2 regions of the Leifsonia shinshuensis genome follow, and region 2 is predicted to be linked to the other one. Evidence: predicted binding sites of a transcription regulator. Region 2 holds the regulator's gene; the other holds the start of a gene.
The links. The regulator HspR, encoded in region 2, represses chaperone genes until heat shock. The targets are predictions, from matches to a motif close to AAGTTGAGTCNNNNNGACTCAACTT.

Region 1: a site for HspR is predicted at 11,831-11,855, ahead of F1C12_RS06875 (ATP-dependent Clp protease ATP-binding subunit). Genes of this name have one in related genera too.

What each region holds. Positions count from the first base shown of each region.
Region 1 covers NZ_CP043641.1:1,411,484-1,426,306, reverse strand. Annotated here, with positions in the region: gene F1C12_RS06925 (arylsulfatase) at 1-663, shown strand, start outside; gene F1C12_RS06920 (SulP family inorganic anion transporter) at 671-2,275, shown strand; gene F1C12_RS06915 (hypothetical protein) at 2,288-3,193, opposite strand; gene F1C12_RS06910 (DUF6777 domain-containing protein) at 3,257-5,326, opposite strand; gene F1C12_RS06905 (helix-turn-helix transcriptional regulator) at 5,368-6,204, opposite strand; gene F1C12_RS06900 (SDR family oxidoreductase) at 6,306-7,082, shown strand; gene F1C12_RS06895 (DNA glycosylase AlkZ-like family protein) at 7,129-8,232, opposite strand; gene F1C12_RS06890 (DedA family protein) at 8,270-8,947, opposite strand; gene F1C12_RS06885 (glycosyltransferase family 39 protein) at 8,944-10,485, opposite strand; gene F1C12_RS06880 (NAD(P)/FAD-dependent oxidoreductase) at 10,661-11,743, opposite strand; gene F1C12_RS06875 (ATP-dependent Clp protease ATP-binding subunit) at 11,874-14,423, shown strand; gene F1C12_RS06870 (penicillin-binding protein) at 14,559-14,823, shown strand, end outside.
Region 2 covers NZ_CP043641.1:3,286,296-3,301,118, forward strand. Annotated here, with positions in the region: gene dnaK (molecular chaperone DnaK) at 1-675, shown strand, start outside; gene F1C12_RS16035 (nucleotide exchange factor GrpE) at 678-1,322, shown strand; gene F1C12_RS16040 (DnaJ C-terminal domain-containing protein) at 1,438-2,430, shown strand; gene F1C12_RS16045 (heat shock protein transcriptional repressor HspR) at 2,439-2,852, shown strand; gene F1C12_RS16050 (hypothetical protein) at 2,940-4,628, opposite strand; gene F1C12_RS16055 (alkaline phosphatase family protein) at 4,954-6,660, opposite strand; gene F1C12_RS16060 (cysteine hydrolase family protein) at 6,877-7,617, opposite strand; gene F1C12_RS16065 (hypothetical protein) at 7,661-8,356, opposite strand; gene F1C12_RS16070 (hypothetical protein) at 8,613-9,620, shown strand; gene F1C12_RS16075 (GAP family protein) at 9,649-10,320, opposite strand; gene tdh (L-threonine 3-dehydrogenase) at 10,443-11,486, shown strand; gene F1C12_RS16085 (glycine C-acetyltransferase) at 11,486-12,673, shown strand; gene F1C12_RS16090 (alpha/beta hydrolase) at 12,816-14,186, opposite strand; gene F1C12_RS16095 (LacI family DNA-binding transcriptional regulator) at 14,275-14,823, opposite strand, start outside.

The DNA.
Region 1 (14,823 bases), 1.9 Mb from region 2:
CTCTGGCTGGAGGAGGCGAAGAAGTACGACGTGCTGCCGCTGAACGACCTCGGCATCGCGGACTTCATCAAGCTCGAGTACCACAAGCCCGTCCCCGCGGACGGCCGGTTCACTTACTATCCGGGTACGACCGAGGTGCAGGAGGCCTCCGCCGCCCGCACGCAGGGCGTCTCGTACAAGATCCTCGCCGAGGTGGACTTCACCGGCAGCAGCGAGGGCGTCATCGTCGCGCAGGGCTCGCGGTTCGGCGGCTACTCGCTGTTCGTGAAGAACGGCGAGCTGGTCTGGGTGTCGAACTTCCTCGGCATCCCGCCGGACCAGCGGCTCGCCGCTCCCGCGCCCACCGAGGGGCGCCACATCGTCGGCGTCGACTTCGAGAAGGAGGGTCACGGCGAGCACGGCGAGGCGCTCGGCACGGCGACGCTCTACATCGACGAGGAGGCCGTCGCCTCCGGCCCGCAGCGCACTCAGCTGGGCCGCTACGCGCTCACCGGCGAGGGGCTGTCGGTCGGCTACGACAGCGGCGACGCGGTCACGCCCGAGTACGGGTCGGTCACCTTCCCGTTCACCGGCGGCGAGATCCACAAGGTCGTCTACGACGTGGCCGGCGACGTGTACCTCGACCTGGAGCACGAATTCGGCGCCCGGCTCGCCAGCGACTGAGGACGCGATGACCACCGCGCCCCCGGTCGCCCGGCGGCCGTGGCTGCTGCCCACCCTGGCGGGCTACCGCCGGGAGTGGCTCGGCCGCGACATCCTCGCCGGGGTCTCGGCCGGCGCGGTGGTCGTCCCGCAGGCGATGGCGTACGCGACCATCGCGAACCTGCCGGTGGAGGCCGGCCTCTACACGGCCACGGTGCCGATGGCCGTCTACGCATTCCTGGGCGGGTCGCGGGCGATGAGCGTGTCCACGACCTCCACCATCGCGACGCTCACCGCGACCACCTTCGTCTCGGCGGGGGTCGTCGCGAACTCGCACGCGATCCCGCGCGACCTGGTGACGCTGACCCTGCTGGTCGGCGCCGCGCTGCTGCTGGCGCGGCTGCTGCGGCTGGGCACGCTGGTCGAGATCATCAACAAGCCGACGCTGCTCGGCATCCAGATCGGCGTCGGCGCGACGGTGGCGGTCGGTCAGCTCCCGAAGCTGCTGGGGGAGACGGACGCGCCGACCGGCAACGGGTTCATCCACAGCGTCAACGCGGTGATCGCCGCCGTCCCGCACGCGAATCCCGTCACGACCGTGCTCTCGGTGCTGTCGGTGGCCGCGCTGTTCCTGTTCAAGCGGTTCCTGCCGCGGGTGCCCGGTCCGCTGATCGTGGTGGCTGCCGGGATCCTGCTCGTCGCGTTCGGCGGCCTCCGGTCGGCCGGGGTCGCGCTCATCACGCCGGTCACGCAGGCCTTCCCGCTACCCGTGCTGCCGAGCCTCGACCACGTCTTCCAGCTGATCCCCGGCGCGCTGGCGATCGCGGTCATGGCGTTCCTGGAGTCGGCGGCCGTCGCGCGCGGCATCCGCGAACTGGAGGACCCGCGGATCGACAGCAACCGCGAACTGTTCGCGACCGCCATGGCGAACCTGATCGGCGGCTGGTTCCAGACGCTGCCGGCGGCGGGAGGCTTCTCGCAGAGCGCGGTGAACAAGTCGGCGGGCGCCCGCTCCCAGCTCGCCGCGCTCGTCACCGTGGTTCTGGCGCTGCTGATCGGCCTGTTCCTCGGCCCGGTGATCAGCCTCCTGCCGCAGGCGACCCTCGCGGCTCTGGTCTTCGTGGCGGTGTTCGGGCTGATCGACGTGAAGGATCTGGTGCTGCTCTGGCGCGTCAGCCGCCGAGACTTCGCCGTCGCGATGGCCACGGCGGTCATCGGCCTCACCGCCGGGCTGCTGGCGGCGGTCGGCGTCGGAGTGCTGTTCACCCTCGTGCTCGTGCTGGCGGCGTTGAACAAGCCACGAGTCCGCCTCGACGAGTCCGCGGGCGGCCGGCTCTCGGTCAGCCTGCTCGGCCCGCTCTACACGGCCAACGTGCTCGCGACCGAGCAGACGATCCTCGACGCCGTTGACGCCGCGCGCGCCGAGGGAGAGGTCACCGAGCTCACCCTCGACTGCTCCCCGCTCCAGGACATCTCGGTCACCGTCATCCTCGCCCTGCAGAACCTCGACCAGGAGCTCGCCGGGCGCGGCGTGCAGCTCCGCGTGCGCGGCCTCCCCTCCGCCGCGCACGCGGTCGCCGCGCGCACGAAGTGGTTCCAGGGACTGGAGGCCGAGGGGCGGGTCGCGGACTAGGCCGCGCGGCGGTCACGCCTCGGCCCACTCCAGCACCCGCAGGGCCCGCAGCGTGTTCCAGCGGCTCGGCTCACCGACGGTCTCCATGCTCAGCAGTGCCCGCCCGGAGTGCTCGTGGTCGAGCAGCCAGCGCCCGTCGGGCTGCATGCGCGACGACACGACGGACACGGCCTCCGTCACGCGATCGTCCGCCGGCACTCCGGCCTCCCGCAGGTGGTCGAGCCCGCGCAGCAGGTCGAACGACCAGTAGTACGGGAACGAGAACCGCAGCCAGCTCTCCTTGATGATCGAGTCGTCGCTCAGACGGCGCATTAGGCCGCGCGCCAGGAGGTAGTCGTGGCCGCGGTCGATGGCCGAGGCCACGTCGGTGGGGCCGCCGGCGTCCCGGTAGGCGGTCAGGCCCTCCAGTGCGCAGATCGTGCTGTGGAACGAGCCGGGGTCCTGCCGGGTCTGCGCGTAGCAGTTCCAGCCGCCGTCATCCTGCTGCTCGTTCAGCAGCCGCTCGACGATCAGCTCGCTGGGGTGCCCGAAGCGTGCGCCGGCGACGAGCACGCGGCCGTTGATGCACGGCTCCACCTCGCCGTCGAAGAACGGATGGTTCCACCACTCCTCGCCCCAGTCGACCCGGCGCACGACGCGGTCGACGGCGACGCTCGTGCGCGGGCCGTCCGCCGGCGCGCCCAGCACCGCCAGCAGCAGCATGGCGTCGTCCACGCCGACCCGGTCGCGCTGCGTCCAGACGCCCTCGCCCCAGGTGCCGTCCTCTCGCTGGAGGTCGAGCAGGCGGGCGCCCCAGCCCTCGGTCTCCACGTTCGCGCGTTCGGCGGCGACCGCGTCGTCCGGTTCGTGCAGCAGGTCGCGGCGCACCTGCCAGCGGATCGCGGGGTCGCCGTCGAGAAGCCAGCCGATGACATCCACGGCGCACAGGCTACCCGGCGGACGACGGCGTGCCCAGTACCGCCGGCTTCTCCGCGGCCTCCGTCAGTTGCTCTGGCAGGCCGCCGGCGCGACCGCGGGCGGCAGGACGTTCTGCGAGCACACCGTCGTGCGGTCCCGCCACTGCCAGGCGCCGTCCACCCACTGGAAGACCGCGGTCGTCTGGGACTCGGGATGGTTGACGCCGGCCGCCGCCCAGCCGGCGCTGCACGCCAGGTCGGAGCCGATCGTCCCGGGGAGCCCCGCCGCGACGAGCGCACGCTGGAGCGCGGCGGCGGTGCAGTCGGGCGTCCCGCCCGAGCCGCCGGCGCTGGGCGCGGTGGTCGGCGCGGGCGTCGCCGTGGGCGTGGAGGTCGTCCCCGGCGACGCCGCCGCCGCCACGCTTCCGTAGGCGAGCGCGCCGAGCGGCCCGTCGATGCGGCCGGCGGTCGTCCAGGAGATTCCGTCTTCGCTCGCGCTCACGCGCGTCGTGTTGAAAGCGTGCCCCTGGTTCATGAGCTCCGAGTCCTCGCTGCCGAGGAGCCATCGCCCGGCGCCGGACGCCAAGGCGTGCGGAAGCTGCTGCTTCAGCGCCGCGGGACTGGACGTCGTCCACGCTCCTGCTCCGGCGCCCGCGTTGATCAGCGTGTCCTGGAGCGGCGGGTCGAACGAGGCCGGGTCCGCCGGATAGGTGGTGGACGCCGCCATGCGCCAGCCGTCGTCCGCGCCGTATGCGACGATCCCGTCGGTCTGCTGCGCGATCCCGGCGCCGCTCGTGGTCCAGGCGGTCCCGTCGCTGCTCTGGTAGACGTTGACGGGCGAGTTCTGCACGTAGATCGCATTGGCCGTCGCGACCCAGTGCCCGTCGCCGTAGGCGATCGACCAGAACCCGTCCGATCCCGGGGTGTCGACGGTGGTGGTCTTCGTCCAGGTCGCGCCGTCCGTGCTCGCATACACGTCGGCGTGGCCGCTCGGCTCCGAGAGTCCCAGCGAATCGCTGTACCCGTCGGAGGGATCGCCGACCGCGAGCCAGCCTCCCCGTCCGAAGCCGACGCCGCGGAGACGGCCGGTCACCGTGGTCGCGACCGTCCACGTGCTCAGGTCGGGCGAGGTGAGGATCTCCGAGTGGATCGTCGCCTGGTCGTCGGACGCTGCGACCGCGACCCAGCGCCCGTCGCCCCACGCCAGCCCCATGATCAGCTCGTGCGGGACCGTCGCCCGCTGTGTCCAGGCCGTGCCGTCCGCACTGGTCCACAGCACCGACTGGTCGGCGATGCCGGCGCCGGCCGATGAGGTCAGGCTCGCGGCCGCCCAGACGGCCGCGGCGGCGCCGAGCGGCTGCGCATAGACCTGGCCGCTCGCGCGGTCGACGAGTTGGAGGCTTCCACTCGCCGTCCCGCCGTGCACCAGCATCACGCCGCCTGCCGTGTAGCCCGGCCACACCGCACCCGTGGTGGGCGCCGACGGCACGGACACCACGCTCGGTTCGGTCAGCGGGTTGCCGCAGTTGCACTTGACGCGGGGGAGGCCGGCGCTGTCGACCATCACCGCGGTGCCGGCCTGCAGGATCGCGGGGAAGGAGGTCGCCGCGCCCGCGTGGTAGCCGTGGTTCTGCACGAGCGTGTCGCTGTTGAGGATAACCGGTGTGAGGCCGGCGACGTAGTGCTCGATCGTCGCCGGGGCGATGCCGAGCACATGCGCCCACGCAGCGGCCTTCGCCGGTGCGTCCTGGAGGAAGCGGACGAGGCGCTGCGCGTCGCAGACCTGCGCGTTCCCGCTGCCTCCGTAGAGCCCGGGGGCGGTGCCCTCGGCGACGGGCGTGCTCGTGCCGCCGGCCTTCGGGAGGGTGGCGCGCAGCTGCTCGGTCTTCCGGGTGACGGTCGCCGAGGCGGCGGGCGCGGTCTCCGTCTGGGCGGAGTCGGTGAACGGGTTCGGGCCCGGCTTGTCGGCCGGCACGAGCGTCAGCGCGGCGGCCGGGGCCGAGCGGCCGATGGCGATGCCGGCGACCACGGCTGCGGCGACGACGGCCACGACGACGACGATCGCGGCGGCGAGCCACCACCGCCGTCGGCTGCGCGACCCCGGACCGTGTCCGTCTGGTTCGGACGGAGTCCGGGGGACGGCGTCCTTCGACATGAAGGTGAGGATAGCTCAGATCAGAACGGGTGGGGAGGCCTTCACGCGAACGACTGCGTGCCGACCACGCCCAGCAGCGCCAGCTTCTCCGCCGCCTCCGTGCGCGGCGCGGCGGTCAGCACGAGCAGGCACTGCGACTGGTCCTCGGTGAAGAGCGCCTGGCAGTCCAGCTCGATCGCGCCCAGCTCCGGGTGGAGGAGCGTCTTGTGGTCCTCGAACCGGCGGGCGACCTCGTGCCGCTCCCACAGCGCGGCGAACTCGGGGCTCCGCTCCAGCAGCGCCCGCACGAGCTCGCCGGCGCGCGACTGCGGGCCGAGCGCGCCGTACGCGTCGCGGAGGGAGGCCACCTGGGCGCGGCTCTGCCGGTCGCGGTCGGCCTCCGGGTACATCGCACGCGCGGTCTCCGGGTCGGTGAACCAGCGGTAGAACTCGCTGCGGTCGAGCCCCGTGTAGTGCGAGCGATCGCCGAGCAGCGCCACGGCCAGCCGGTTCTGCAGGAGGGTCTCGCCGACGTTCGACAGCACCAGAGCGGGGGTGTCGTCGAGCCGGTCGAGCACGCGCTGGAGGGCGGGAGGGACGTGCGCGCCGCCCATCCGGTCGGGGGTGTTGTGGCCGGCGACGCGGTACAGGTAGTCGCGCTCGTCGGCCGACAGCCGTAGTGCGCGGGCGAGCGAGGCGAGCATCTGGTCGCTCGGCTGCGGGCCGCGGCGCTGCTCCAGCCGCGTGTAGTAGTCGTTCGACATCGCCGCGAGCATGGCGACCTCCTCGCGGCGGAGGCCGGGGGCGCGGCGGCGGGCGCCGGAGGGCAGGCCGACGTCCTCCGGGCGCAGCGCCTCACGGCGGCGGCGGAGGAAGTCGGCGAGCGCGGTGCGATCCATCCCACCATCATCCGACGTCGGGCGCGCCCGAGCCAGGGATCGCGGATCCCCCGATGAGCGCTCCGCTCCCGTCCGCGCCGCGACGCCCGCACAGTGGAGGCATGGACATCACAGGGAACACCGTCTTCATCCCCGGCGCCACCAGCGGCATCGGGCTCGCCCTCGCCGTCGCCCTCCACGAGCGCGGCAACACCGTCATCGTGGGAGGCCGCCGCACCGAGCTGCTGGAGCGCATCGCGGCCGAGCACCCCGGCATCGACACCGTCCGCATCGACACCGCGGACGCCGACAGCATCCGGGAGGCCGCCGCTGCGGTTCTTGCTGGCCACCCCGACCTGAACGTGCTCGTCGCCATGGCCGGGATCATGCGCGCGGAGGACTGGCACCGCCCCGAGGCCTTCCTCGCTTCGGCGGAGTCGATCGTCACCACCAACGTGCTGGGGCCGATCCGGCTGATCGCGGCGTTCGTCGAGCACCTCCAGACCCGGCCGGACGCCACGATCGTGACCGTCTCGTCCGGTCTGGCGTTCACGCCGCTCAAGGTGACGCCGAGCTACAACGCCAGCAAGGCGGCGATCCACATGCTCAGCGAGAGCATCCGCCTCCAACTCGCAGACACCTCCGTGCGCGTCATGGAGCTGGAGCCGCCGGCGGTTCGCACCGCGCTCATGCCGGGGCAGGAGGAGAGCGACTTCGCGATGCCGCTGGACGAGTTCGTGGCGGAGGTCATGGAACTGATCGAGACGCAGCCCGACGCGACGGAGCTCCAGGTCGAGCGGGTGAAGTTCCTCCGCTACGGCGAGGCCCGCGGCGACTACGACCACGTCGTCCAGGTGCTGAACAGCTCCGATCCGCACGCCCGCGAGTCCGCCGCCTGACCTCGAAGGGCACGTAAACGCCCCCAAAACCGCGTTTTAGGGGCGTTTACGTGCCCCTCGGCGACGGATACTCGGGGGTGAGGGTGAGCCAGGCGGCGAGCGCGTCGATTTCGGTGCGCACGGCGTCCCGGGTCTCGGGCGAGAGCGGGCCGTCCTCGTGGATGGCCGTCACGTGCAGGACGCCGGACTTGCGGTCGGCGGCGGCGTCGAGCTTGCCGATCAGTCGGTCGCCGTGCAGGATCGGCAGCGCGAAGTAGCCCCAGCGGCGTTTGGCGGCGGGCTTGTACATCTCCAGCAGGTACTCGAACCCGAAGAGGTCGTTGGTGCGGACCCGGTCGTGCACCAGCCGGTCGAACGGCGACAGCAGCGCGGTGCGGCCGGTGAACGGGAGGCCGACGGCGGCCGGGTCCACCCGCCACTCCAGGGCGCTGCCCTCGACGGTCGCCGGCTCGCCCGCCTCGCCGACCAGGGCGCGGCGGGCGATGCCGAGCGAGCGCAGCCGGCGCTCGTCGCGCAGCCGGGCGGCCTCCGCCTCCGGCACCACCGCTATGCCCGCCGGGTAGACGCGCTCGCCCAGGTCCCAGGCGCGCTGCCGCCCGATCCGGCCGGCGACCGCGACCTCGCCTCGGCCCTGCAGCAGCTCGAGCAGGCGCGTGACGTTCTGGTTGTGCGTCCAGCCGGTGGACTCCCACGGCACGGCGGCGGTGTCCGGGATGTCCTTGGACAGCGTCGGACCGCGGTCGCGCAGCAGCGCGAGTACGTCCCGGCGGAACGCGTCGTTCGCCTCCAGCCAGGCGTGGGCGCCCGACAGCCGCTCGGGCCAGCGCGACATCCGGTCGAGGTGGAGGCCGAGGTCGGACATCGGCCGCACCATCGCGAACGGCGGTGTGACCGGGTCGTCCATCGCCTTCACCTCGTAGAGCAGCCGGTCGGTCTCCAGCGCCTCGACCAGGGTCTCCGGCCGGTAAGCCGGGCCGAGCCGCGTGTAGGCGATCAGGTCGGCGCTCGGCGCGATGGCGGCCGTCGGGTCGAGCTGCAGGAAGGTCAGGCTCTCGGCGAGCGGGACGATCCCGTCGGGTCGCCCGGCGTCCAGGCGCTGCGCGCGCACGGCGATCCGGCGCGCTTCGTCGCGGTCCAGGGTGACGGCCATGGCCCTACGCTAGCCGCAGCCTCCGACGGACGGGCGGTCAGGACTCGACGCGAGACCTCCGGCGGCGCAGCATGATCGCTCGCACCAGCACCGGGCCGACCGAGAGTACGACGATCGCGATGAGCACGATGTCCAGGTACTTGGACACGAAGTCCGCGACGCCCGGGATGTGGCCGAGCCCGTACCCGATCAGCACGACGGCGGCGGCCCAGACCGCGGCGCCGATCACGTTGTAGAGGCTGAACACGCCGTGACGCATCCGGCCGACCCCCGCCGCGACGGGTGCGAAGGTGCGGACCACCGGGACGAAGCGGGCGACGACGACCGCGCCGCTGCCGTACTTGTCGAAGAACGCCTGCGTCCGGTCGACGCTCGCCCGGCTGAACACGCCGGACTCCCGCCGGTCGAACACCGCGGGGCCGGACTTCCGGCCGATCAGGTAGCCGACCTCGCCGCCCGCGATCGCCGCGACGGCGACGGCCGCGATCACCAGCCAGAGCGGCTGCGGGATGTGGCCGGTGAGCGTGAGCACGCCGGCGAAGAACAGCAGCGTGTCGCCGGGCAGGAAGAAGCCGAGCAGGAGGCCGGTCTCGGCGAACACGATCGCGCAGACGCCGAGCAGCGCCCACGGGCCCGCGGCCTGGATGAGACCCTGCGGGTCGAGGAGGCCCGTGTGGACGAGGGAGCCGGCGGCAGCCAGGTCGTGGGGGGTCATGGGGTCCTTTCGTACAGCGAGATCAGCTCGCGATGGGTCGCGATCCGCGTGGTGGTCTCGTGGAAGCCGAGAGTGGTGAGGTCGGCGACGCCGTAGTCATCGACCGAGCCGGGGGACGGGGCGTACTCGATGAGCCAGACCCGGTCGACGCCGTCGAACCGGCCGAGAGCAGCGGCCTGTCGCACAGTGTAGGCCGAGTCGCGCCAGGACCTGGTCTGCGCGAACGGCCGATGGAGGGCGACGTCGGTCGTGTCGCGGAAGCCGGCGGGGTAGGTGTGCTCGGCGAGCCGCGGGAGCTTGGACGGCTTGGTCGACTCGTCGAACACGACGCCGTCGCCCGGGCGCGCGTTCGCGCCGATCGCCGCGGAGACCTCCGCCCAGTCGCTCTGGTTCTTCGCGTACGGGGTCCGCTCGTCGACGTAGACCGGCACGCACAGCCCCAGGACGAGCAGGCCCACGACGACGCCCGCCCAGCGCCGCCAGCGGAGGACATCGTCCACGCCGCAGGCGATCAGGAGCGCCGCCGCCGGGGCGCAGTAGGACACATAGCGTGCGGTGAAGTCGGGGACGACCGGCTGCACGGCGATCAGGATGGCGGGCGGGAGGAGCAGCCAGAGCGCGGCGACGCCGACGAGCGAGGGCACGCGCGAGGCCGGGCGGCCGAGGAACCGCTCGCCGCGTGCCCGGCCGACGAGCACACGCTGCTGCACGGCGATCGCCACCGCCAGCACGATGAGCGCCCAGGCGACGATGCCGAGCGGCCAGGAGTCGCCGAACCACAGCCCGCTGAACAGCGTCTGCGGCGCGAGCTGCTGCACGGCGCCGAGATAGGCGATCTGGTGGTGCTGGCCGATCGCGACGACGAGCAGGGGAGCGACGGCGAGGACGGCCGCCCCGACCGCGATCAGCCAGCCGCGCACCGTCCGACGCGGCGCCCGGCACACGGCGACGATCACGCCGTGCACCACCGCGAACAGGATCGTGTAGAGGAAGACGTAGGTGCCGACCGCCAGCAGCGCGCCGTAGCCGACGAACCACGCGGCCCGCGGACGCTCGCGGTCGAGTGCGGCGACGAGCAGCACGGTCAGCCACGCGACGATCGCTGCCGAGAACGCGAACGAGCGCGCCTCCTCGCCCATGTACGTCACGCGGGGGAGGATCGCGCAGACCAGGCCGGCGATGACCGCCGTGCGGATATCGCGGAGGCGGGCGGCCAGCAGCACGACGGCCGCGGTGGCCAGTCCGACGGCGACGGCGCTCGGCAGCCGGACGGCAAACGGGGAGAACCCGATCAGGTCGCTCCAGAAGTGGAGGCCGAAGTAGTAGGTGCCGTGCACCGCGTCGACCTGGCCCAGCATCCCGAGCAGTGTCGACAGCGGGCGCTGTGCGGACATGATGCTGGTGGCCTCGTCGCCCCAGAGCGACGGGATCCAGGAGCCGATCGCGGAGAGCAGGGTCGCCAGTACGCCGAAGAGCGCGGCGAGCACCGCGGGGCGGGTGAGGGGCGCGGCCTTCTGCGTCGGGGCCGGCCGCAGCATCGTGACAGACAGGTCGGCACCGTCCTTTCGAATCAGCGTCCGATCCCCAGTCAATCCCAGTCCTCCCAAGAAAGGTCCAAGACAGCGGTGAACGCCGGAAGGATACTCGGTGACAGGGCGGTCAGGCCAGGATCGCGGTCAGGCCAGGATCCCGGTCAGGCCAGGACGCCTGTCATCACAGGGATCCGAGTACGCGCTCCGCGAGCAGGTCGCCGATGAGCGGACCCATCGTGAGCCCGCCGGCGCCGAAACCGGTGTTGACGAACAGGCCCGGCCGGTCGTCCACGGGCCCGGCGGTCGGGAGGTCGCCGTCCGGCAGCGGACGCAGCCCCACGCGCGTCTCGATGACCGTCGCGTCCGCGAGGCCGGGCGCGACCGCGAGCGCGTCCTCCAGCACCTGCCGCGTCCCCGCCGCTGTCACGCGAGCGTCGAAGCCCGACCCGGTCTCCCGGGTGGCGCCCACGACGATCCGCCCCGCGTCGAAGGACACCAGGTAGTGCGGCGCGACCGGATGCACCGACGGCCACTCGCGGGTGTCGGCGTCGACCCGCAGGTGCACGAGCTGCCCGCGCTGCGGCTCCACCGGCACGCGGACGCCGAGCGGGAGGAGGACCTGGTCCGTCCACGCGCCCGCCGCGACGACGACGGCGTCGGCGGGGAGGGTCTCGCCGTCAGCGGTCACGACGCGGTCGGCGTCGAGCGCGGCCGTGGCGTCCAGGTGCGTCGCCCCGAGCGCGACGGCTGCGTCGAGCAGACCCGTCCGCAGCGCGCGCCCGTCGACCCTGGCGCCTCCTGCGATGTGGAGGCCGTGGAGGTCGCCGGCCAGCGGAGGGAACAGTTCGCGCGCCTCGGCCGCGCCGACCCGGCGCACCTCGCCGGCCGTGCGGGAGGCGGCGGCGCGTCCGCGCACCCGCGCCTCCACGTCGTCGATCACGGCGGCATCCCGGTTGACGACGAGCGCGCCGGAACGCCGGTAGCCGATGTCGTGCACCCCCGCCTCGGCGAGCCGCTCGATGAGCTCCGGATAGAAGTCGGCGCCCGCAGCGTAGAGCTCGTAGAAGTCGCCGCCGGCGCTCGTGCTCCACGGCTGGACGATTCCGGCGCCCGCGTCCGTGGCGCGGCCGGGAAGGCCGGCGTCCACGATCGTCACCGCGGCGCCGCGCCGGGCGAGCGCGAAGGCGGTGGCGGCCCCCGCGACCCCGTCGCCGATCACCACGACGGCCGGACCGGACTGCTTCGAGACGCCGTGCTTCCCCATGCGGCGACCGTACACCGGACGCCGGACGCGGTTTGCTCCGCCGGTTTCCTCTGCGCATCCCGGAATAAACCTTCCCCCCGAACGTTGAACTTGAGTGCACGTAACTCAACTTTTAGAAACAGGAGATCAGGTGCCCGAGAACTTCACCCCCGAGAGCGGCAGCGAGAACTCGTTCGACGAGTTCCTCTCGCGCTACCTCGCGGGCGAGCGCGCCCGCGCCGCGCGCTCCATCGACATCAGCCGGTTCCTCAGCCGGCGCACGCAGGAACTCCTCGCCGAGGCGGGCCGGTACGCCCTCGAGCACGGCCACCGCGAGCTGGACGCCCTGCACATCCTCCGCGTGATGGCCGGGCAGGAGCCCGCGTCCGAGGCCATGCGCCGTATCGGCGTCGACCCGTCCGCAGTCGCCGCCGCCGCCGAGCAGCGCCTCCCCGCCTCCGGTGAGGCCATCGACGCCGACGGCGCCTCGATCACGGCGTCCGCCCAGCGCGTCCTCTTCCACGCCTACCAGGTGGCCCGTGCCTCCGGAGCGACCTACATCGACCCCGAGCACCTCTTCTTCGCGCTCGTGATCGGTCAGGACGCCCCGGCCGGGCAGGTCCTCCAGTCCGCAGGCGTGACGCCGGACTCCCTGACCAACGCCATGCGGCAGTCGGCCACGGTCGGTGCGGGGGCGCAGGACGCTTCCGATGAGGCCGCGACCGACTCCGAGACCCCGATGCTCGACCAGTTCGGCACCGACCTGACCGCGCTCGCGCGCGACGGCAAGCTCGACCCGGTCATCGGCCGGCTCGACGAGATCGAGCAGACCGTCGAGATCCTCTCCCGCCGGACCAAGAACAACCCGGTCCTGGTCGGCGAGGCCGGCGTGGGCAAGACCGCGATCGTGGAGGGCCTGGCCCGCGCGATCGTCGCAGGCGACGTCCCCGAGCAGCTGCGCGGCAAGAAGGTCGTCGCGCTCGACCTCGCCGGGATGGTCGCGGGCACCCGGTACCGCGGCGACTTCGAGGAGCGGCTCACGAAGCTCATGGACGAGATCAGCGCAGGCACGGACGAGCTGATCGTGTTCGTGGACGAGCTGCACACCGTGGTCGGCGCCGGAGGCTCCGGCGAGGCCGGCGGCATGGACGCGGGCAACATCCTGAAGCCGCGGCTGGCGCGCGGCGACCTCCACCTGGTGGGGGCCACCACGCTCAAGGAGTACCGCCGCATCGAGAAGGACCCGGCGCTGGAGCGCCGCTTCCAGCCGGTGACGGTCGGCGAGCCGAGCGTCGAGGACGCCGTGCTCATCCTGGACGGCCTGCGCGCCGCGTACGAGGAGCACCACGCCGTCACCTACACGCCGGAGGCGATCCGTGCCGCGGTGGAGCTGTCCGACCGCTACATCTCCGACCGGTTCCTGCCGGACAAGGCGATCGACCTGATCGACCAGGCCGGCGCCCGGCTGCGCCTGTCGCTCGGCAAGCGGGTCGACGCGTCCGAGCTGATGCAGAGCCTGGCGACCCTGGAGTCCGAGAAGAACTCCGCCGTCGCCGGCGAGCACTACGAGGAGGCGTCCCGCCTGCGCGACGAGATGGAGGACGTCCAGCGCCGGATCGACGAGCTCGGGAAGGCGCCGCGTCACGCCGCGGAGGCGGTCGTCGACGAGGCGGCGATCGCGGCCATCGTGTCCCGCGCGACCGGCATCCCGGTGTCCCGCATCGGCGACGCCGACCGTCAGCGCCTCGCCGCGCTGGAGTCGGAGCTGCACGCCAGGGTCATCGGCCAGGACGACGCGGTGACGGCGGTCGCGAAGGCGGTGCGCCGCAACCGCACCGGCCTCGGCGACGAGCGCCGTCCTGTGGGCTCGTTCCTGTTCCTCGGCCCGACAGGCGTCGGCAAGACCGAGCTGGCCAAGTCGCTGGCGGAATCGCTGTTCGGCGACGACAAGGCGATGATCCGGTTCGACATGAGCGAGTTCGGCGAGCGCCACACGGTCGCCCGCCTGGTCGGCGCCCCTCCCGGGTACGTCGGCTACGACGAGGCCGGGCAGCTGACCGAGCGCGTGCGCCGCAACCCGTACTCGGTGGTGCTGTTCGACGAGATCGAGAAGGCGCACCCGGACGTGTTCAACCTGCTGCTGCAGGTGCTGGACGACGGCAGGCTGACGGACGGCCAGGGCCGGACGGTCGACTTCCGCAACACGGTCGTCATCATGACCTCCAACCTGGGCTCGGAGTTCCTGGCGTCCCGCAGCGGCGCGCTCGGCTTCGTCCCGGCGGGCTCCGACGGCTTCGCGTCCGACAAGGACATCCGCGACCGGGTGATGGGCAAGCTCCGGGAGGCCATGCGTCCCGAGTTCCTGAACCGCATCGACGAGATCGTCCTGTTCCGCAAGCTGGACGCCGAGCAGCTGCGCGACATCGTCCGCCTGCTGCTGCAGTCGACGGCCACCCGCCTCGGCCGCCGCTCGATCGCCTTCGAGGCGTCGGACGCGGCCGTGGCGTGGATCGCCGAGGCGGGCTACGAGCCGGAGTACGGCGCCCGCCCGCTGCGCCGCGTCATCCAGCGCGAGGTGGACGACCGGATCGCGGAGCTGATGGTGTCGGGCGGCGTCGCGGACGGCGGGACCGTCGTGGTGGACGCTGTCGACGGGGTGCTGCAGGTGCGGCCGCGGGCGGTGTTCGCGGCGGCGGCGTGACCGTAGTCGGTCGTGAGAGGCGCCGGTCCCTTCGGGGGCCGGCGCCTCTTCGTTGTCCACCCTTCCTGAAAATCCACATAGGGGTACAGTTCATCTCTCAACCCGTCCCACAGCAGACCCTGGAAGCGTGGATACGTGCCCAACCCGGACAGATTCCAGAATTCCCCGCGCCTTCAGGCTATTGACGAGCGCCTCGAGCCCCTCAAGCGGTTCGAGCTGCGTGCTCCGCGCTCGCGCAATGCCGCGATCGTGCAGTGGGTGGCGCTCGCGCTCGTCGCCGCGGTGCTCTCCGCCTTGTTCTTTCTTCCGGGTTTCCTGGGAGCCGGCGTAGCGGCGGCTGCAGGGATCAGCGACTTCAACAAGCTGCCGGGCGACCTCAACATCGGGCAGTTCGCGCAGA
Region 2 (14,823 bases):
CGCAGCGAGACCTTCACCACGGCCGACGACAACCAGCCGTCCGTCGCGATCCAGGTCTTCCAGGGCGAGCGCGAGTTCACCCGCGACAACAAGCCGCTCGGCACCTTCGAGCTGACCGGCATCGCCCCGGCCCCCCGCGGCATCCCGCAGATCGAGGTCACCTTCGACATCGACGCCAACGGCATCGTGCACGTGTCCGCCAAGGACAAGGGCACCGGCAAGGAGCAGTCGATGACGATCACCGGCGGGTCCAGCCTGCCGAAGGACGACATCGAGCGCATGGTGCGCGAGGCCGAGGAGCACGCGGCGGAGGACAAGAAGCGCCGCGAGTCCGCCGAGACCCGCAACCAGGCCGAGCAGCTCGTCTACGCGAACGAGAAGCTCATCAAGGACAACGAGGACAAGCTCCCGGAGGACGTCAAGAACGAGGTCCAGGGCGACATCGACGCGCTGAAGACCGCGCTCGCCGGCGACGACGACGAGGCCGTGAAGACCGCGTACGACAAGCTGAACGAGAGCCAGCAGAAGCTCGGCCAGGCGATCTACTCGGCCGCGCAGGCGTCCGAGGCCCCGGCCGGCGACGCCGACGAGGCGGGCGCTCAGGGCGAGGGCTCCTCCTCCGACGATGAGGACGTCATCGACGCCGAGGTCGTCGAGGACGAGGAGAAGAAGTAACCATGGCTGACCAGAACCGCGACGGGCACGGCTCGGAGGAGCCGGAGCGCGAGGAGCCGATCATCCGCGACAAGCGGAGGATCGACCCCGAGACCGGCAAGGTTCGCGAGCCTCAGGGCGAAGAGCACGACCTCGCGCACGAGGAGCTGGTGGATGTGGGCCCGGGTGAGGAGGAGAGCGTCCTGTCCGACGACGACCTCGACATCCTCTCCGGCCAGACCACGTCCGACCAGCTCGCGGCGGAGCGGCTCGCCGACCTCCAGCGGGTGACCGCGGAGTACGCGAACTACCGCAAGCGCACCGAGGCCAATCGGGAGGTCGAGCGCGAGCGCGCGATCGGGGACGCCGTCAAGGGTCTCATCCCGGTGCTCGACGACCTGGAGCGCGCCGACAAGCACGGCGACCTGACCGAGGGCAGCGCGTTCGCGACCATCGCGGCCAAGCTGCGCACCGCGGTCGAGCGGCTCGGCCTCACCCAGTACGGCGAGAAGGGCGAGCCCTTCGACCCGCAGGTCCACGAGGCGATCTTCCAGCAGCCCACCCCCGGCGTGACGGCCGACACCGTCGCCGACGTGGTGGAGACCGGCTACCGGCTGGGCTCCACCGTGGTCCGGGTGGCCAAGGTGGTCGTCGCCACCCCGGCCTGACCGGCCGGACGATGAGCGCCAGGAGCGGCGGGATGCGTGTCCCGCCGCTCCGCGCGCCACGACACATGCAGACTTCGACACAGATCACGACAGCACAGGCAGGAGAGGAGGCGCCGTGGCAAGCCAGGACTGGTTCGACAAGGACTTCTACAAGGTCCTAGGCGTCTCCAAGGACGTCAGCGAGGCGGACCTCAAGAAGACGTACCGCAAGCTCGCGCGCAAGTACCACCCGGACTCCAACCCGGGCGACCCGGCGGCGGAGGCCAAGTTCAAGGAGATCAGCGAGGCCCACTCGGTGCTCGCCGACCCCGAGCAGCGCAAGGAGTACGACCAGATCCGGGCCATGGGTTCCGGAGCGCGGTTCACCGCTCCGGGCTCGAGCAGCCAGGGCGGCTTCGACGACGTGTTCGGCGGGATGTTCGGCGGCGGCCAGGGCGGCCAGCGCTACACATTCCAGCAAGGCGGGCAGGGCGGCTTCGACGACGTCTTCGGCGGCCTGTTCGGCAACGGCCGGTTCGGCACGACGAGCGGGGGCTACCGCGGCTACGGCGGCCCGACCCGCGGCAACGACGTGACCGCGCACACCACCATCGACTTCGTCACCGCCACCAAGGGCGAGACCATCAGCCTCCAGGCCGCGGACGGCAAGCCGTTCAAGGTCAAGATCCCCGCGGGCGTGGCCGACGGCCAGAAGATCAAGCTGCGCGGCAAGGGCCAGCCCAGCCCGGATGGCGGCGAGGCCGGCGACATCGTCCTCACCGTGACCGTGCGCAAGCACCCGGTGTTCGAGCGCGACGGCCTGAACCTCCGCGTCACCGTCCCCGTCACCTTCGCGGAGGCCGCGCTCGGCGCGACCATCGAGGTGCCGACCCTCGGCGGCGACCCGGTCAAGCTGCGCGTGGCGCCCGGCACCCCGAGCGGCCGCGTGCTGCGGGTGAAGGGCCGCGGCGTCCAGACCGCGAAGGGCACCGGCGACCTCCTGGCCGTCGTGCAGGTCGCGGTGCCGTCGCACCTCTCCGGCGACGCCAAGGAGGCGCTGGAGGCGTTCGCCGCCAAGCTGCCGGATGAGAACCCGCGCGACGACATCCTCGCGAAGGCGAGGAGCTGAGTCCGCTCATGGACGAGAACACCCAGGTCTTCGTGATCTCGATCGCGGCCGAGCTCGCGGGCATGCACCCGCAGACCCTCCGGCAGTACGACCGGCTCGGGCTGGTCAGCCCGCGCCGGACGGCGGGCAAGTCGCGCCGCTACTCGATGCGCGACGTCCAGAAGCTCCAGGAGATCGCGCGGCTGGGGTCGGAGGGCGTGAGCCTGGAGGGCATCCGCCGCATCCTGGAGCTCGAAGACCACGTGAACGCGCTCAGCGACCGTGTGCGCGAGCTGGAGTCGGCGCTCGCCGACGAACTCCTCAACCGGCCGGGGCGGCGGGTCTTCGCCGCGGGGTCGGAGGGCGAGGTCGTCTCCATGCGCGCGGGCACCCGGGTGCGGCGCAGCAACCAGATCGTGGTGTGGCGGCCGCTGGAGCGGTAGCGCAGCACCGGGTCACGAACGAAGCCGGCCGGCGCCGTGAGAAACGGCGCCGGCCGGCTTTCTTCGCCCGCCGCCGGGCGACCGCGCTCAGTACGCGATGTACGGGACGTCGTACCAGGTGCTGGCGATCGTCCTCGCGTTCGGCGGCAGGGTGGTGATCTTCACCGGCGTCGGGAAGGTGGCGGGGAGGCCCGTGCCCATCCCGGGGTTGCCCTCCTCGTACAGTCCCGCGAACCAGACGTCGCCCGAGTTGTCGAGCACGATCAGGTTGTGGGCGCCGCAGGCCATCTCCTTCACGTCGTCGACGAGCACCTTCGCCCAGGTCCGGGTCGCGGTGGTCGTGCCGATGCCGAGGTACCCGCGCGCCGCTCCGTTGCTGCCGATCGCCCAGAGCGAGTTGTCCGACGTCTTGGCGTAGTAGGCCGCCCCGTTCGTGTCGTACGGGTGCTTCGCCCAGAGCTCCACGACGTCGCCGGGCGGACCGGCGATCTCCTGGACGTCGCCACTGGTCGCGTAGTCGGCCGGAGTGATGGTCGCGGGCTGCGTGCTCGAGTAGAGGAGGCGCCCGTCCGTGGTGAGCATCATGACCGAGTTGTCCTCGCTCTGCTGCACCCGCTTCACGCCGGTGACCGGAGAGCCGTCCGGCATCATGAGCTGAGCAACCTGACCTCGGGAGGTGGTCCGCGGCAGGCCGTTCGAGTAGTTCCGGAAGCTTCCGCTGTAGCCGGTGAACCAGACCGTGCCGTCGACGAGGCTCCACACCAGCGCGTCGCCGAACCGGTTGGGGCTGAGCGTCGCGGGCTTCGCCGGGAGGGCGCCGCCGATCTTCTCCCACCGGGTCAGGTACCGGGATCCCGTGGTGTCGCCCGGGATGGCGAGGTAGTTGGAGACCTGCTCGCCGGTCGCCCACCAGTCGCCGGCCGAGTCCTCCACCACGAAGAGGCCCTGCTCGGACCCGCACGTGTCCACGACCGCCCGGACGGCGTCCGTGAACGGCGTGCCGTCCTGCTTCAGCGGTTCGATGGGATTCAGGACCGAGAGCTCGGTGCTGCCTGTCCCGACCTCCGCGAACATGTTGTACCCGCCCGTGCGGACCGTGCCCCGCTCCGTGATGCCGAGGTACGAGCTGATGCCGGCGTAGACGCCCGAGAGGCGTTCGTCGATCGCCAGGGGCGTCGGCCACACGACGGCGTTCCGGCTGGCGCCGTTGCCGGTCTGGCCTTCCGGGGTGTGACCGCCGACGGCGTAGACGAAACCGGTCCTGGTGGCCAGCGTCGAGACCGCGGTCCCGCCGTTCCCTGTCGCGGTGATCGTGGCCTCCGTGTCGCCCTTTCCGTAGGGCGGGACGGCGACGTAGACCTCGGCGATCCCGCTGGACGAGGTCGTGACGGTCACGGTCTGCGTCGGGGTGAATGTCGCGTTCGTCGCAGCGGTGAAGAACGAGAATCCCGCACCGCTGAGTGTCAGCGTCACGGTCGTGGCGCGGGCGGGCGACACGGTGATCGGGACGACGGTCGCCGTCGGCCGTGCGGCGGTCGGGTATCCCGTCGGCAGGCCGTTGGCGCCGAAATTGGTCGCGATGGACCAGCCGCCGCCGACGACACCCGTCAGCGTCTGCGGGAGGTTGACCGGGCCGTCCGTGGAGGACGCGTACGCCGGTGACGCGGTCGCCAGTGCGATGGCGGGGACGCTCCAGGCGCTCGCCGCGACGACGGTCCGCCGGGAGGGCAGACGGCTCCCGGTGCCGGGTCGGTGATCTTCGTTGGTACTCGACATGTGTTCCTTGTTCCTCGATGGAGCGGCGGCAGAGGGGCGCCGTCAAGGCAGGACGCTAAGGGCAGCGGTGCCGGCGTTGCCGCGGATTCACGGCCTCATCGCACTCATCCCGGGGGAGAACTCACCGTCTGCTTCACCTTGATTTCGTTCGTGATCCGGGCGTTTTAGCCTCATGCTCAGACACCTCTGGTGTATATAGCCGACACCCTGAACGCTCGGGCCGTATGCGAGGGCGGACATGACGAAGGGGCCGCCGCCTCGTCTCTCCGCTCGGGAGAGGTGTGGCGACGAGCCCCTCGGCGCTCCGTGCGGAGCGCCGGCGTCGTCAGCGCTGGGAAGCCGGGAGGGCCTTCGTCCCCTCGATCTTCACCGCCTGGAGCGCGCGCGGGTCGAGCCCGAGCTGGTTCAAGATGGTCGGCGCGATCTGCGTCGTCTCGACCGGCGCGCCGATCCGCTGCGCGTGCTTCGCGCCGGGGGTGGAGACCAGGATCGGGACGTTGCGGTCGTCGGCGCTCGCGCCGCCGTGCTCCGCGATCTTCGAGGTGCCGCCGGTGTAGACGACACCGGTCTGCGCGATGCCCAGGACGTCCGGGATGCGCGGGTCGGTGGCCGCGGTGCCGTAGTACTTCGCGACTGCTTCTCCCGCGTAGATCGTGGTGAGGCCCGAGGCCTGCACCGTGACCGGCGCGCTGGAGATCGTGTTGCCCGCGGCGGTGTGCGTCGCCAGGTACTGCTTGGCGAAGTCGGCGGCCGCCTGGGTGTGGTCGTTCAGCCAGAGCTGCATGATGTCGTCGTCCGTCGAGAACGCGACGAGGGCGCCGGTTCCGGGGTGGGCGGCGGTCCACGCGGCGTTCAGGCCGGCGATGATCGGGCCGTCGTCCACGCGCTTGAGGGCGGCCGGATTCATCGGGGACTGACCGTGCTTGGCGGACAGGATGATCGTCGTGTCACCCGCGTGGCCGGTCTTCTTCAGCTCGGAGGTGAACGCCCCCAGCGAGGCGTCGATGTAGTCGAGCGCCTTGCTCAGCAGCGGGCCGGGGGTGGAGCCGTCGGCGAGGTAGCCGCCGGCGAGGCCTTCGGAGGTCGGCAGCTTCTGGGCGGTGGAGACGGTCTGGAAGTTCATGCCGAAGATGGCGGGGACCGGCGCGGCGGTGGCGCCGGAGTGGTCCTTGCCGTCGATCTCGTTGAGCACGGCCTTCACCTTGTAGCCGTCGTACTGCTGGGTGGCCAGGTTGTCCTTCGTCCAGTCGCCGGTGAACGGAGCGGCGGCATTGCTGTTGATCTCCGGCGTGAAGAGGTCGTCGACGCCGTTGCCCGACGGGCCGTTGAGGATCTCGTAGGCCGGGTGCTTGTCGCTCCACGCGGTGTGCAGCCCGGCCTGCTTGGCGACCTCGAACACCGTGTTCACCTTGATGTACTGGTGCGGGTACACCGGCTTGCAGGTGGCCGGGTCGACCGGCAGCTGGGCCGGGTCGAGCAGCGTAGCCGGAGTGCCGGTCATCGAGAGGATGCTGCCGGGGAGGCCGGAGAGCCCCTGGCCGGCGTCGATGCTGGACTGGTTCTTGTCCGCGGCCTCCGTGTAGGCGACCTCCGCACCGGGCTTCGCGGCGGCGCAGTTCGTGGTCCCTGCCGGGAGGAGGGCGTGGTTGAAGGTGTCGTCGTAGTAGACGCCGGTCGTGCCCGGGTTGCCGCCGGTGACCTGCGCGACCATCCCGGGGAACGAGTCGGACGGCACCGGGGTGGAGGCCTGCGTGTAGTCGGTGCCGTGCGCGGCGAGGGCGGCCATCGCGGAGCCCGGGTGGCTGCGGACGTACCAGTCGAGGTCCTTCTGGTGGAGGCCGTCGACGGAGAGCAGGAGGACGTGCTTCACCGCGGTGCGGCCGTCGCGGTCGCCGTTCTCGCCGTTCTGGCCGTTGTGGCCTTCGTCGGCGAGGGAGGGCGCGGCGGTGAGGCCGACGAGCAGAGCACCGCCGACGATGGCGGCGCTCGCGCCGAGGAACCGCGGTCGCGCGGTCCGACTCATGGGGGCCATCAGCATCCTTTCGAGAGGCCGCCCCCGAACGGGGGCGTTCAACCTCGTCGATCCTGGCGCTGCGCGCGGGCGCGCCACCATCCGCGCGGGCGAGTGCTCGCCCAGGCTTCACGCGGCGTTCACCGGGCGGGGGACGGCGTGGAGGGGGCTTTCAGGTGGGAGGCGGTTGGGGTGTGGAGGGGTTCATGAAGGGGTGTTCAGAACACCTGCTGACCCTCACAACGCCGACGACGCCCCCTGCCCCACGTACAGCGTGTTGCGGAACTCCCGGGCCTCCTCCGCCGCGATGTCGCTGTCGATGCCCGCGCGCACCTCGCGCATCAGCTTGTGCAGCTCCTCGTGCTTGCCCGGCACGCGCGCGTGGCCCGTGCTGTCCCAGAGGTTCGACACCGGGAGGGTGTCGCCGGCCTCCACCGCCAGCGTCCACTCCTCGGTCGTCGCGACCGCCGCGAACTCCGAGTCCATCGTCACCAGGACGCTGATGTGGAGGGCGTCCGCCGAGATCGAGCCGGCCTCGTTGACCAGGTCGAGGGTGCCGGTCGCGTCGGACAGGAACTCGACCGTGAAGCCGAGGGCAGCGGCGTCGCGGGCGGTGCCGGCGCAGCAGTGCTGGGTCATGTAGCCGGCGATCGTCACCGTGTCGATGCCCTCCGCGCGCAGCCACTGCTCCAGCTGGGTGCCGGCGAACGACGAGACGCCCTGTTTGGTGACCAGGAGGTCGGGCGTGCGGTCGGCGACCGACGAGTGCAGCGCGGCGCCCTCCGAGCCGCGGGCGAACACCGGGGAGCCCTCGTCCTCGATGTGCTGCACGATCACCAGCTTCACGCCGTGGTCGGCGGCCGAGTCCATCGCCACCTCGATGTTCGGGATGGACGTCAACAGGTCCGGGTGGCAGATCTTCAGGTTGCCGGTGACGTACTCGTTCTGCACGTCGATCACGATGAGTGCGCGCTTCATGGACGCACTCTAACGCCGCAGTCGCCGCGCCAGGCAGAGTGGATCAGGGGAGTGCTGCGGGCGGCTCGGGCAGCGGGTGCCCCACCCACGCCGCCCAGGCCTCCCACCGCTCCGGCAGCCACGCGCGTCCCGCGAGCTGCGGGTGCCCGGGATGCCGCGCCCGCGCCCACAGCACGAACAGCAGCTCCGCCCAGTGCGAGTAGATCCGCCAGGTGACCGGCCCCCGGTCGGACCGTCCCTGCAGCACCACCGTGTTGAAACCGACCACCTGCATGAGGTCGACCGACGCCCAGTCCCAGCGGAACGTGCCCGTGCCGGTCACGATCACGAACCCGCGGTCGGTGACGGTCAGCATCCCGGCGCTGTCGGGACGCCAGACGACCTGCGCGTCGGCCATCGCCTGCGCCCGGGCGGCGTTGTTCCTGGATGCGTTGGCGGCGAGCGTCCCCGCGGTCACCGCGAGGCCGATCACGCCCGTCCCGAAGGCGAAAGCGCCGGTGCGCTGGTAGCTGCCGTCGCCGATCGCGCGCATGGAGTCCAGGGTGTACGTGCCCTGGGCGAGCGCGACCTCCCCGTCCTGCAGCGGGAAGAGCGTGCGGATGCCCTGGTCCGCCACGGCGCCGCCCGCGATCGCGGCTTGCTCGACCGCGGCGAGCAGGCGCGCGGTGTGCCAGAGCGCGCTGTCGGCGTCGGTCCACGGGCGGGCGCCGGCGGCACCGGCGAGCAATTCGTCCGTCATGGCGCAGAGCTTATAGCGCGGCCCGTGACAGCGCGGGGACTGAAAGCTGATCGACGCGACAGTCAATATTGCGGCGGGCCGACTTGGTCCAAATGTCGGAGGCCTTCGAGATCCTTCAAGAATGCAAGATCTCCAATCTAACCTAAAACGCTACGCTCGATTCCCGTCTGACGAGTGGCAGGCGAGTTCATCGCGGGTCCACGCCGTCCTCTGGATCTGTTTCGTTTCTGCCGTTCCCTGGCTCTTGTGGGCGCCAATGACGGCTCAGAGCGGGCCAGATCCGATCGATAGCAATGAACTTTTCGACTGGGTCTTGGAGCGGTTCCTGGTCGGGTCCAACGACTTCGGCTGGCTGATTCCGCTCTTGTTCGGTGTGGTTCTCGCGCTCGGAGTGTCCGCGCGTTTCGGTGAGCGACTCAACCAGGCCGAGCGTCGAGACCTTTTCGTGAGCACTGCTGTGCCAGTTGTCATTGCGTCGCTGTGTATCCAGATGAGCATTCTTGCGATCGTGGCACGTACACGCGGCATGAGTATGGGCGTAAGCGCGATTGCGCTCCATGTTTCGACAATTGCAATTGTGGTCGTGTCGATCGAAGCCGCAAAGGCGATCGCCTGGGTCCCCCTCACCAATCAGGTCGAACGCTCGAGGGACGAAATCAAGCGAATGCGTCAGCAGTACGATCGGTGGTCCAATATGAGCGAGAGTGCTCCATTGACTCGACGCGTCTCATTGATCGTGCAGGCCCTCGGCTTGCTCGCTTTGGGAGCAGCGCTTTCGGTGATGGATGCGACAGCACATCGAGGTGCGGGAGCGCTATTCGGCATGGGAGCCGTGTTCGGAGGTGGGGCGAGCGCATTCGTCTCGATGACGCGTATCCGCACCACGACCGATGACCGACTCCGCACGCGCGCGGTCGCGCAACTCTTGATCGCGTTCATTTGGTGTCTCTGGCTGCTGGTGTTGGCGCTGATGCTGAGCTTCACCGTACTGATGTGGTCAGCCGGGTCCCCGCTGGGAGGAACGGCAATCCTCTTGGGGTTCGGGCTGACGTCCGCGTCGTCGCTGTGGACAGGTCGACGCAGCAGCGGAAGTTTCTTTGCGAGCCTCACCGTTGGAGGCGCGATTCGTCGCCGTTCGCTCAAATACTTCAAACGACAAGTCCGTTTCCAGAAGCGAAGCATCAAACGCGTTCAGAAGGAGCTTGAGCGACGCGCGACAGAGGTGGCCGTCTCTGGAGTGTCGAGCGAACAACGGGGAGGCTGACCCTCGGCGTGTCCGGTAGCGCGCCGCCTCACAGGAACGAGTTCCCCACCAGCACCGCCCCGAACAGCACCAGCACCACGCACGTGATGGTCCGGCTGGAGCGCTCCAGCGCCGCGCGCAGCCGGTTCAGGCGCGGCCGGATGCGGTCCCCGCCGACCGAGACGGCCACGACCGGGATGGTCACCGCGACGATCCCGATGGCCGCGAACACGGCGACGGCCGCGATGGTGGGTGGCGGCTCCGTCAGCGAGCCTCCGATCACGATGCCGGCGCCCGCGCCGAGCGCGAGTTCCTTCACATTCGTCGCCGCGAGCGCGAAGCCCAAGCCGAACGCGTTCGGGGCCGAGACCCGGGTGAGGGAGGTCAGCCAGCGCGGCGGCGTGCCCGCGACGGCGCCGCGCGGCCGGCGCACCCAGGTGACCGTGCCGAGGGTCATCATCCCCAGTCCGATCAGGGCGGTGGCGATGTGGAGGACCACGTCCGAGCCGTAGAAGTCGACGTACAGCTCCGACGCCGCCGCGAACGCGCCCACCACCACGACGATCCCCAGGAAGCGCCCGAGGACCAGCGCGGTCCCGCGCACGGCGCCGTTCGGTCCGAGTGCGATCACGAGCACCGCGATGAGCGGCGTCGAGCTGACCGCCACCCCGACGGCGAGCGGGAAGAACTCGGCGAGCACGTGCCCGAACGGGGACCACATGGGATGAAATCTAGCGCGCCGGGGCGGGTAGGCTGGTGCGCGGCCGCCACGCTCACAAGGCACGGCGGCCTGCCAAGCGCATCAGCGAAGACGCATACGCACGACCCCACGAGGATGGCGAAATGAAGGCCCTGTTCAAGAGCGAAGCCGCGCCCGGGCTTGCCCTGGTCGACGTCCCGGAGCCGGAGATCGGCCCGGAGGACGTCAAGATCCGGGTGCTGCGCACCGGCATCTGCGGCACGGACCTGCACATCCTGCGCTGGGACGACTGGGCCGCCTCCGCGGTCGCCGCGCCCCTCGTTCCCGGCCACGAGTTCTACGGCGAGGTCGTCGAGGTCGGCTCGCTCGTCCACGACGTGGAGGTCGGCGACAGGGTCTCCGGCGAGGGCCACATCGTCTGCGGCACCTGCCGCAACTGCCGCGCCGGCCGCCGCCAGATGTGCATCCGCACGCAGGGCGTGGGCGTGCAGCGCGACGGCGCGTTCGCCGAGTACCTCGTCCTCCCCGCGACGAACGTGTGGGTGCACCACAACGGCATCGAGCCGGAGGTCGGCGCCCTGTTCGACCCGCTCGGCAACGCCGTGCATACCGCGCTGGCGTTCCCGGTCGTCGGGGAGGACGTGCTGGTCACCGGCTGCGGCCCGATCGGGCTGATGGCCATCGCCGTCGCCCGCCACGTCGGCGCCCGTTTCATCGTCGGCACCGACGTCAGCGCGCAGCGCCTGGAGCTGGCCACGGGCATGGGCGCGGACTTCACCGTCGACGTCTCGAAGCACGACATCCGGGAGGCCCAGCGGGCGCTCGGGATGCGCGAGGGCTTCGACGTCGGCTTCGAGATGAGCGGCGCCCCCACCGCGCTGCCCTCGATGATCGAGAACATGAACCACGGTGGCCGGATCGCCATGCTCGGCCTCCCCTCGCAGCAGATCGCGATCGACTGGGGCATCGTCGTGACCCACATGCTCACGCTGAAGGGCATCTACGGCCGCGAGATGTTCGAGACCTGGAACGCGATGGGCGCGATGCTGCAGACGTCGAAGCCCCTGCACGACTCCATCGCCTCGATCGTGTCCGACCGGTTCCCCGCCCGCGACTGGGAGAAGGGGTTCGCCGCTGCGGCCGCGGCCGGCGGCGGCAAGGTCATCCTCGACTGGACGGAGGTCTGATGTACGGGACGTTTCGCGACCACCTGGCGGCGCAGCTGGCGGAGATCGAGGAGGCCGGGCTCACCAAGCGCGAGCGCAGCATCCACGGTCCGCAGGCCGCGCTGATCACCGCGGACGGCGCCGAGGTGCTGAACTTCTGCGCCAACAACTACCTCGGCCTCGCCGACCATCCCGCCCTCCGCGACGCGGCGAAGTCCGCGCTCGACGAGTGGGGCTACGGGATGGCGAGCGTGCGCTTCATCTGCGGGACGCAGGAGCAGCACCTCGAACTGGAGCGCCGCGTCTCGGCGTTCCTCGGCACCGAGGCGACCATCCTGTTCTCGTCGTGCTTCGACGCCAACGGCGGCGTTTTCGAGACCCTGTTCTCGGCGGAGGACGCGATCGTCTCCGACGAGCTCAACCACGCCTCGATCATCGACGGAATCCGGCTGTCGAAGGCGCAGCGGTTCCGCTACAAGAACCGCGACATGGACGACCTCCGCGCCCAGCTCACGGCGGCGAAGGACGCCGGCGCGCGGTACACGGTCATCGTCACCGACGGCGTGTTCTCGATGGACGGCTACATCGCCCCGCTCCGCGAGATCTGCGACCTGGCCGACGAGTTCGGCGCCCTGGTCTTCGTGGACGACTCGCACGCCGTCGGCTTCGTCGGCGAGCACGGCCGCGGCACGCCGGAGTTCTGCGGCGTCGCCGACCGCGTCGACATCTACACCGGCACCTTCGGCAAGGCGCTCGGCGGCGCGTCGGGAGGCTACGTCTCCTCGCGCCAGGAGGTCGTCGACCTGCTGCGCCAGCGCGCCCGCCCCTACCTGTTCTCGAACACGCTCGCGCCGTCGATCGTCGCCGGCACGCTGGCCGCGCTCGACCTGCTGGAGCAGTCGGACGACCTGCGCGCGCAGCTCGTGGGCAACGCGGTGCTGTTCCGCGAGCTGATGACGGAGGCCGGCTTCGACCTCCTGCCCGGCCAGCACCCGATCGTGCCCGTCATGTTCGGCGACGCCGCGCTCACCGCGCGGATCGCGGACGAGATGCAGAAGCACGGTGTCTACGTCACCGCGTTCTCGTTCCCGGTGGTGCCGCGCGGCAAGGCGCGCATCCGCGTGCAGCTCTCGGCGGCGCACACCGACGAGGAGATCCACCGCTGCGTCGACGCGTTCACTGCTGCCCGGGACGCGGTCGCGGGCTGACGTTTCGTGCCGAATGTCGCGTTACGCAGCGCGTAACGCGACATTCAGCACGAATCGCGGTGCTGACATTCGTCACGAATCGCTCGAATAGCGGCGCGTAACGCGACATTCGTCACGAATCGCGGCTGCTGACGGGGCCCGGTCAGACAGCGTCGACCCGGAGTCGGCGCCCGCGACGGAAGAACAGCAGCAGCTGCGCGCCCAGGAACACCGCGAGCACGCTGAGGTCGGCCATCGCCACCGTGCCCGCCACGGCCGCCGCCTGCGTCAGGCCGCACGCGCGCGCGTCCTGGTCGGGGGAGCACAGGAAGCGGTCGGCCTGCGCCGGCACCGCTCCGGACGTCACCCAGCCGCCGATGAGCTGGTTGTAAGCGGTCTTCAGCCCGGGCTCGAGCGTCTGGGTGTGGGTGGCGTCGGGGACGGCCCAGTAGGTCACCTTCCACCCCGCGTTCTCCGCGGCGGTGGCGGTCGCCTCGACCTGCGGACGGAAGTGCGTGTCGAGCGCGCCGGCGATGAAGATGCCCGTCATTTTCTCTGGATAGGTGGTGGAGGCCAGGATGTTCTTCGGCCAGGTGGCCTCGAAGGCGGGCAGGCTGCCGCCGTAGTAGGTGTCGCGCGTGTAGTTAGGCCGGTGCTCGCCGGGCTTGTCCGGCCCGGAGATGGAGACGACGTTCGCCCAGACGTCCGGGTGCTTCGCGCCGAGGAAGGCCGCGCACTCGCCGCCGTGCGAGTAGCCCGCGATCGCCCAGTCCGCCCGGTCGCTGCTCGCCGGGAGGTTGCCGCGGATCCAGGCGGGGACGTCCTTCGACAGGTAGGTGTCCAGCTTGCCCGCGCTGGTGTCGCTGCACGGCGGGTTGGCCTTGACGTTGCCGAGCTGGTCCACGACCAGGACGAACGGCGCGTCGTCCAGCCGCTCGGCGCCGAGGCCGTGGAGGGCGTCGAGCGTCGCGCCCAGGGTCGGGTTCCCCGGCTGGCCCATCATCATCTCGACCACGGGACGCGTGCTGGACGGGTCCCGCAGCCAGCCCGGCGGCACGAACAGGTGCGCGTCGCGCGCCGAGAACCCGGAGGCCGTCGGCGGGATGCGGACGGTGAGCTGCGCGCCGTTGGTCAGCGTCTGCTCCGTGACCGGGACGGCCTTGCCCGCGACGGTCGCCGTCGCCAGGGTCGGGGCGACCGTGAGTGCTCCGGCGGCGACGCCGGCCAGCGCGGTGACGGCCGTCAGTGCGATCGAGAGGACCCGGAGGCCGCCCGCCGACTGCAGCGCGTCGCCGAGCGCCAGGGGGATCGCGAGGGAGGCCAGCGCGATCGCGAACCAGCCGATCCCGCCCAGGTCGGGCCGCGGCGCGAAGAGGCACCAGGCCAGGATGAAGACCAGTCCGACGACCTGGCCGAGGATCACGATGCGCACCGTCGCCCCGGCGCGGAACCGCCATCCGCGCGCGGCGAAGCGCACCGCCGGATAGGCGGCGAGCAGCCCGAGAGCGAGCGTCAGCCAGGCGAGAGTCCCCACGGGATCCAGCCTAAGTGCCCGATCCGGCCGTTCCGACCGGTGAGCGCCCCTTAACCGGGGGCCGCTCGAGCAGGGGGTGAGGCCGACTTCAGCGGGTCGGCGCCGCCGACGACTCCCGCGCCTCCAGGCGGATCGGCGGGGCCTCGAGCAGCTCGACGCGCTCACCCGCTCGCATGCGGGCGAAGGCGTCCAGGAGGGTGCCGGCGAGCGCGTCCGCGTCGAAGGTGACCGTGCTCAGCCGGGGAAGGAAGTCGGCCGCGCCCGGGTGGTCGTCGGCGCCGACGACGGACAGGTCCGCCGGCGCGCGGAGGCCGGCGTCGGCGAGGGCGCGGATCGCCGCCATGGCGAGGCCGTCGTCGGAGGCCGCGATGGCGGTGGGGGCGTGCGGGTCGTAGCGGAGGCCGTGCGCCCAGTCGCGCAGCGTGCGCGCGGAGGCCGCAGCGTGGGTGACGTCCAGGCGCACCCCGAGCAGCGTCGCCGTCTCCCGGGCTCCCGCGAGCCGCTCGGCCGCGGCGGGGCCCGGTGTCGCCGGCGCGAGGTAGACGATGTGCTCGTGGCCGAGCGCCGCGAGGTGCTCGACCGCGAGGCCGCCGAACGGCCGCTGCGGGATGACGAGCGACGGCGCGTAGTCGACGGC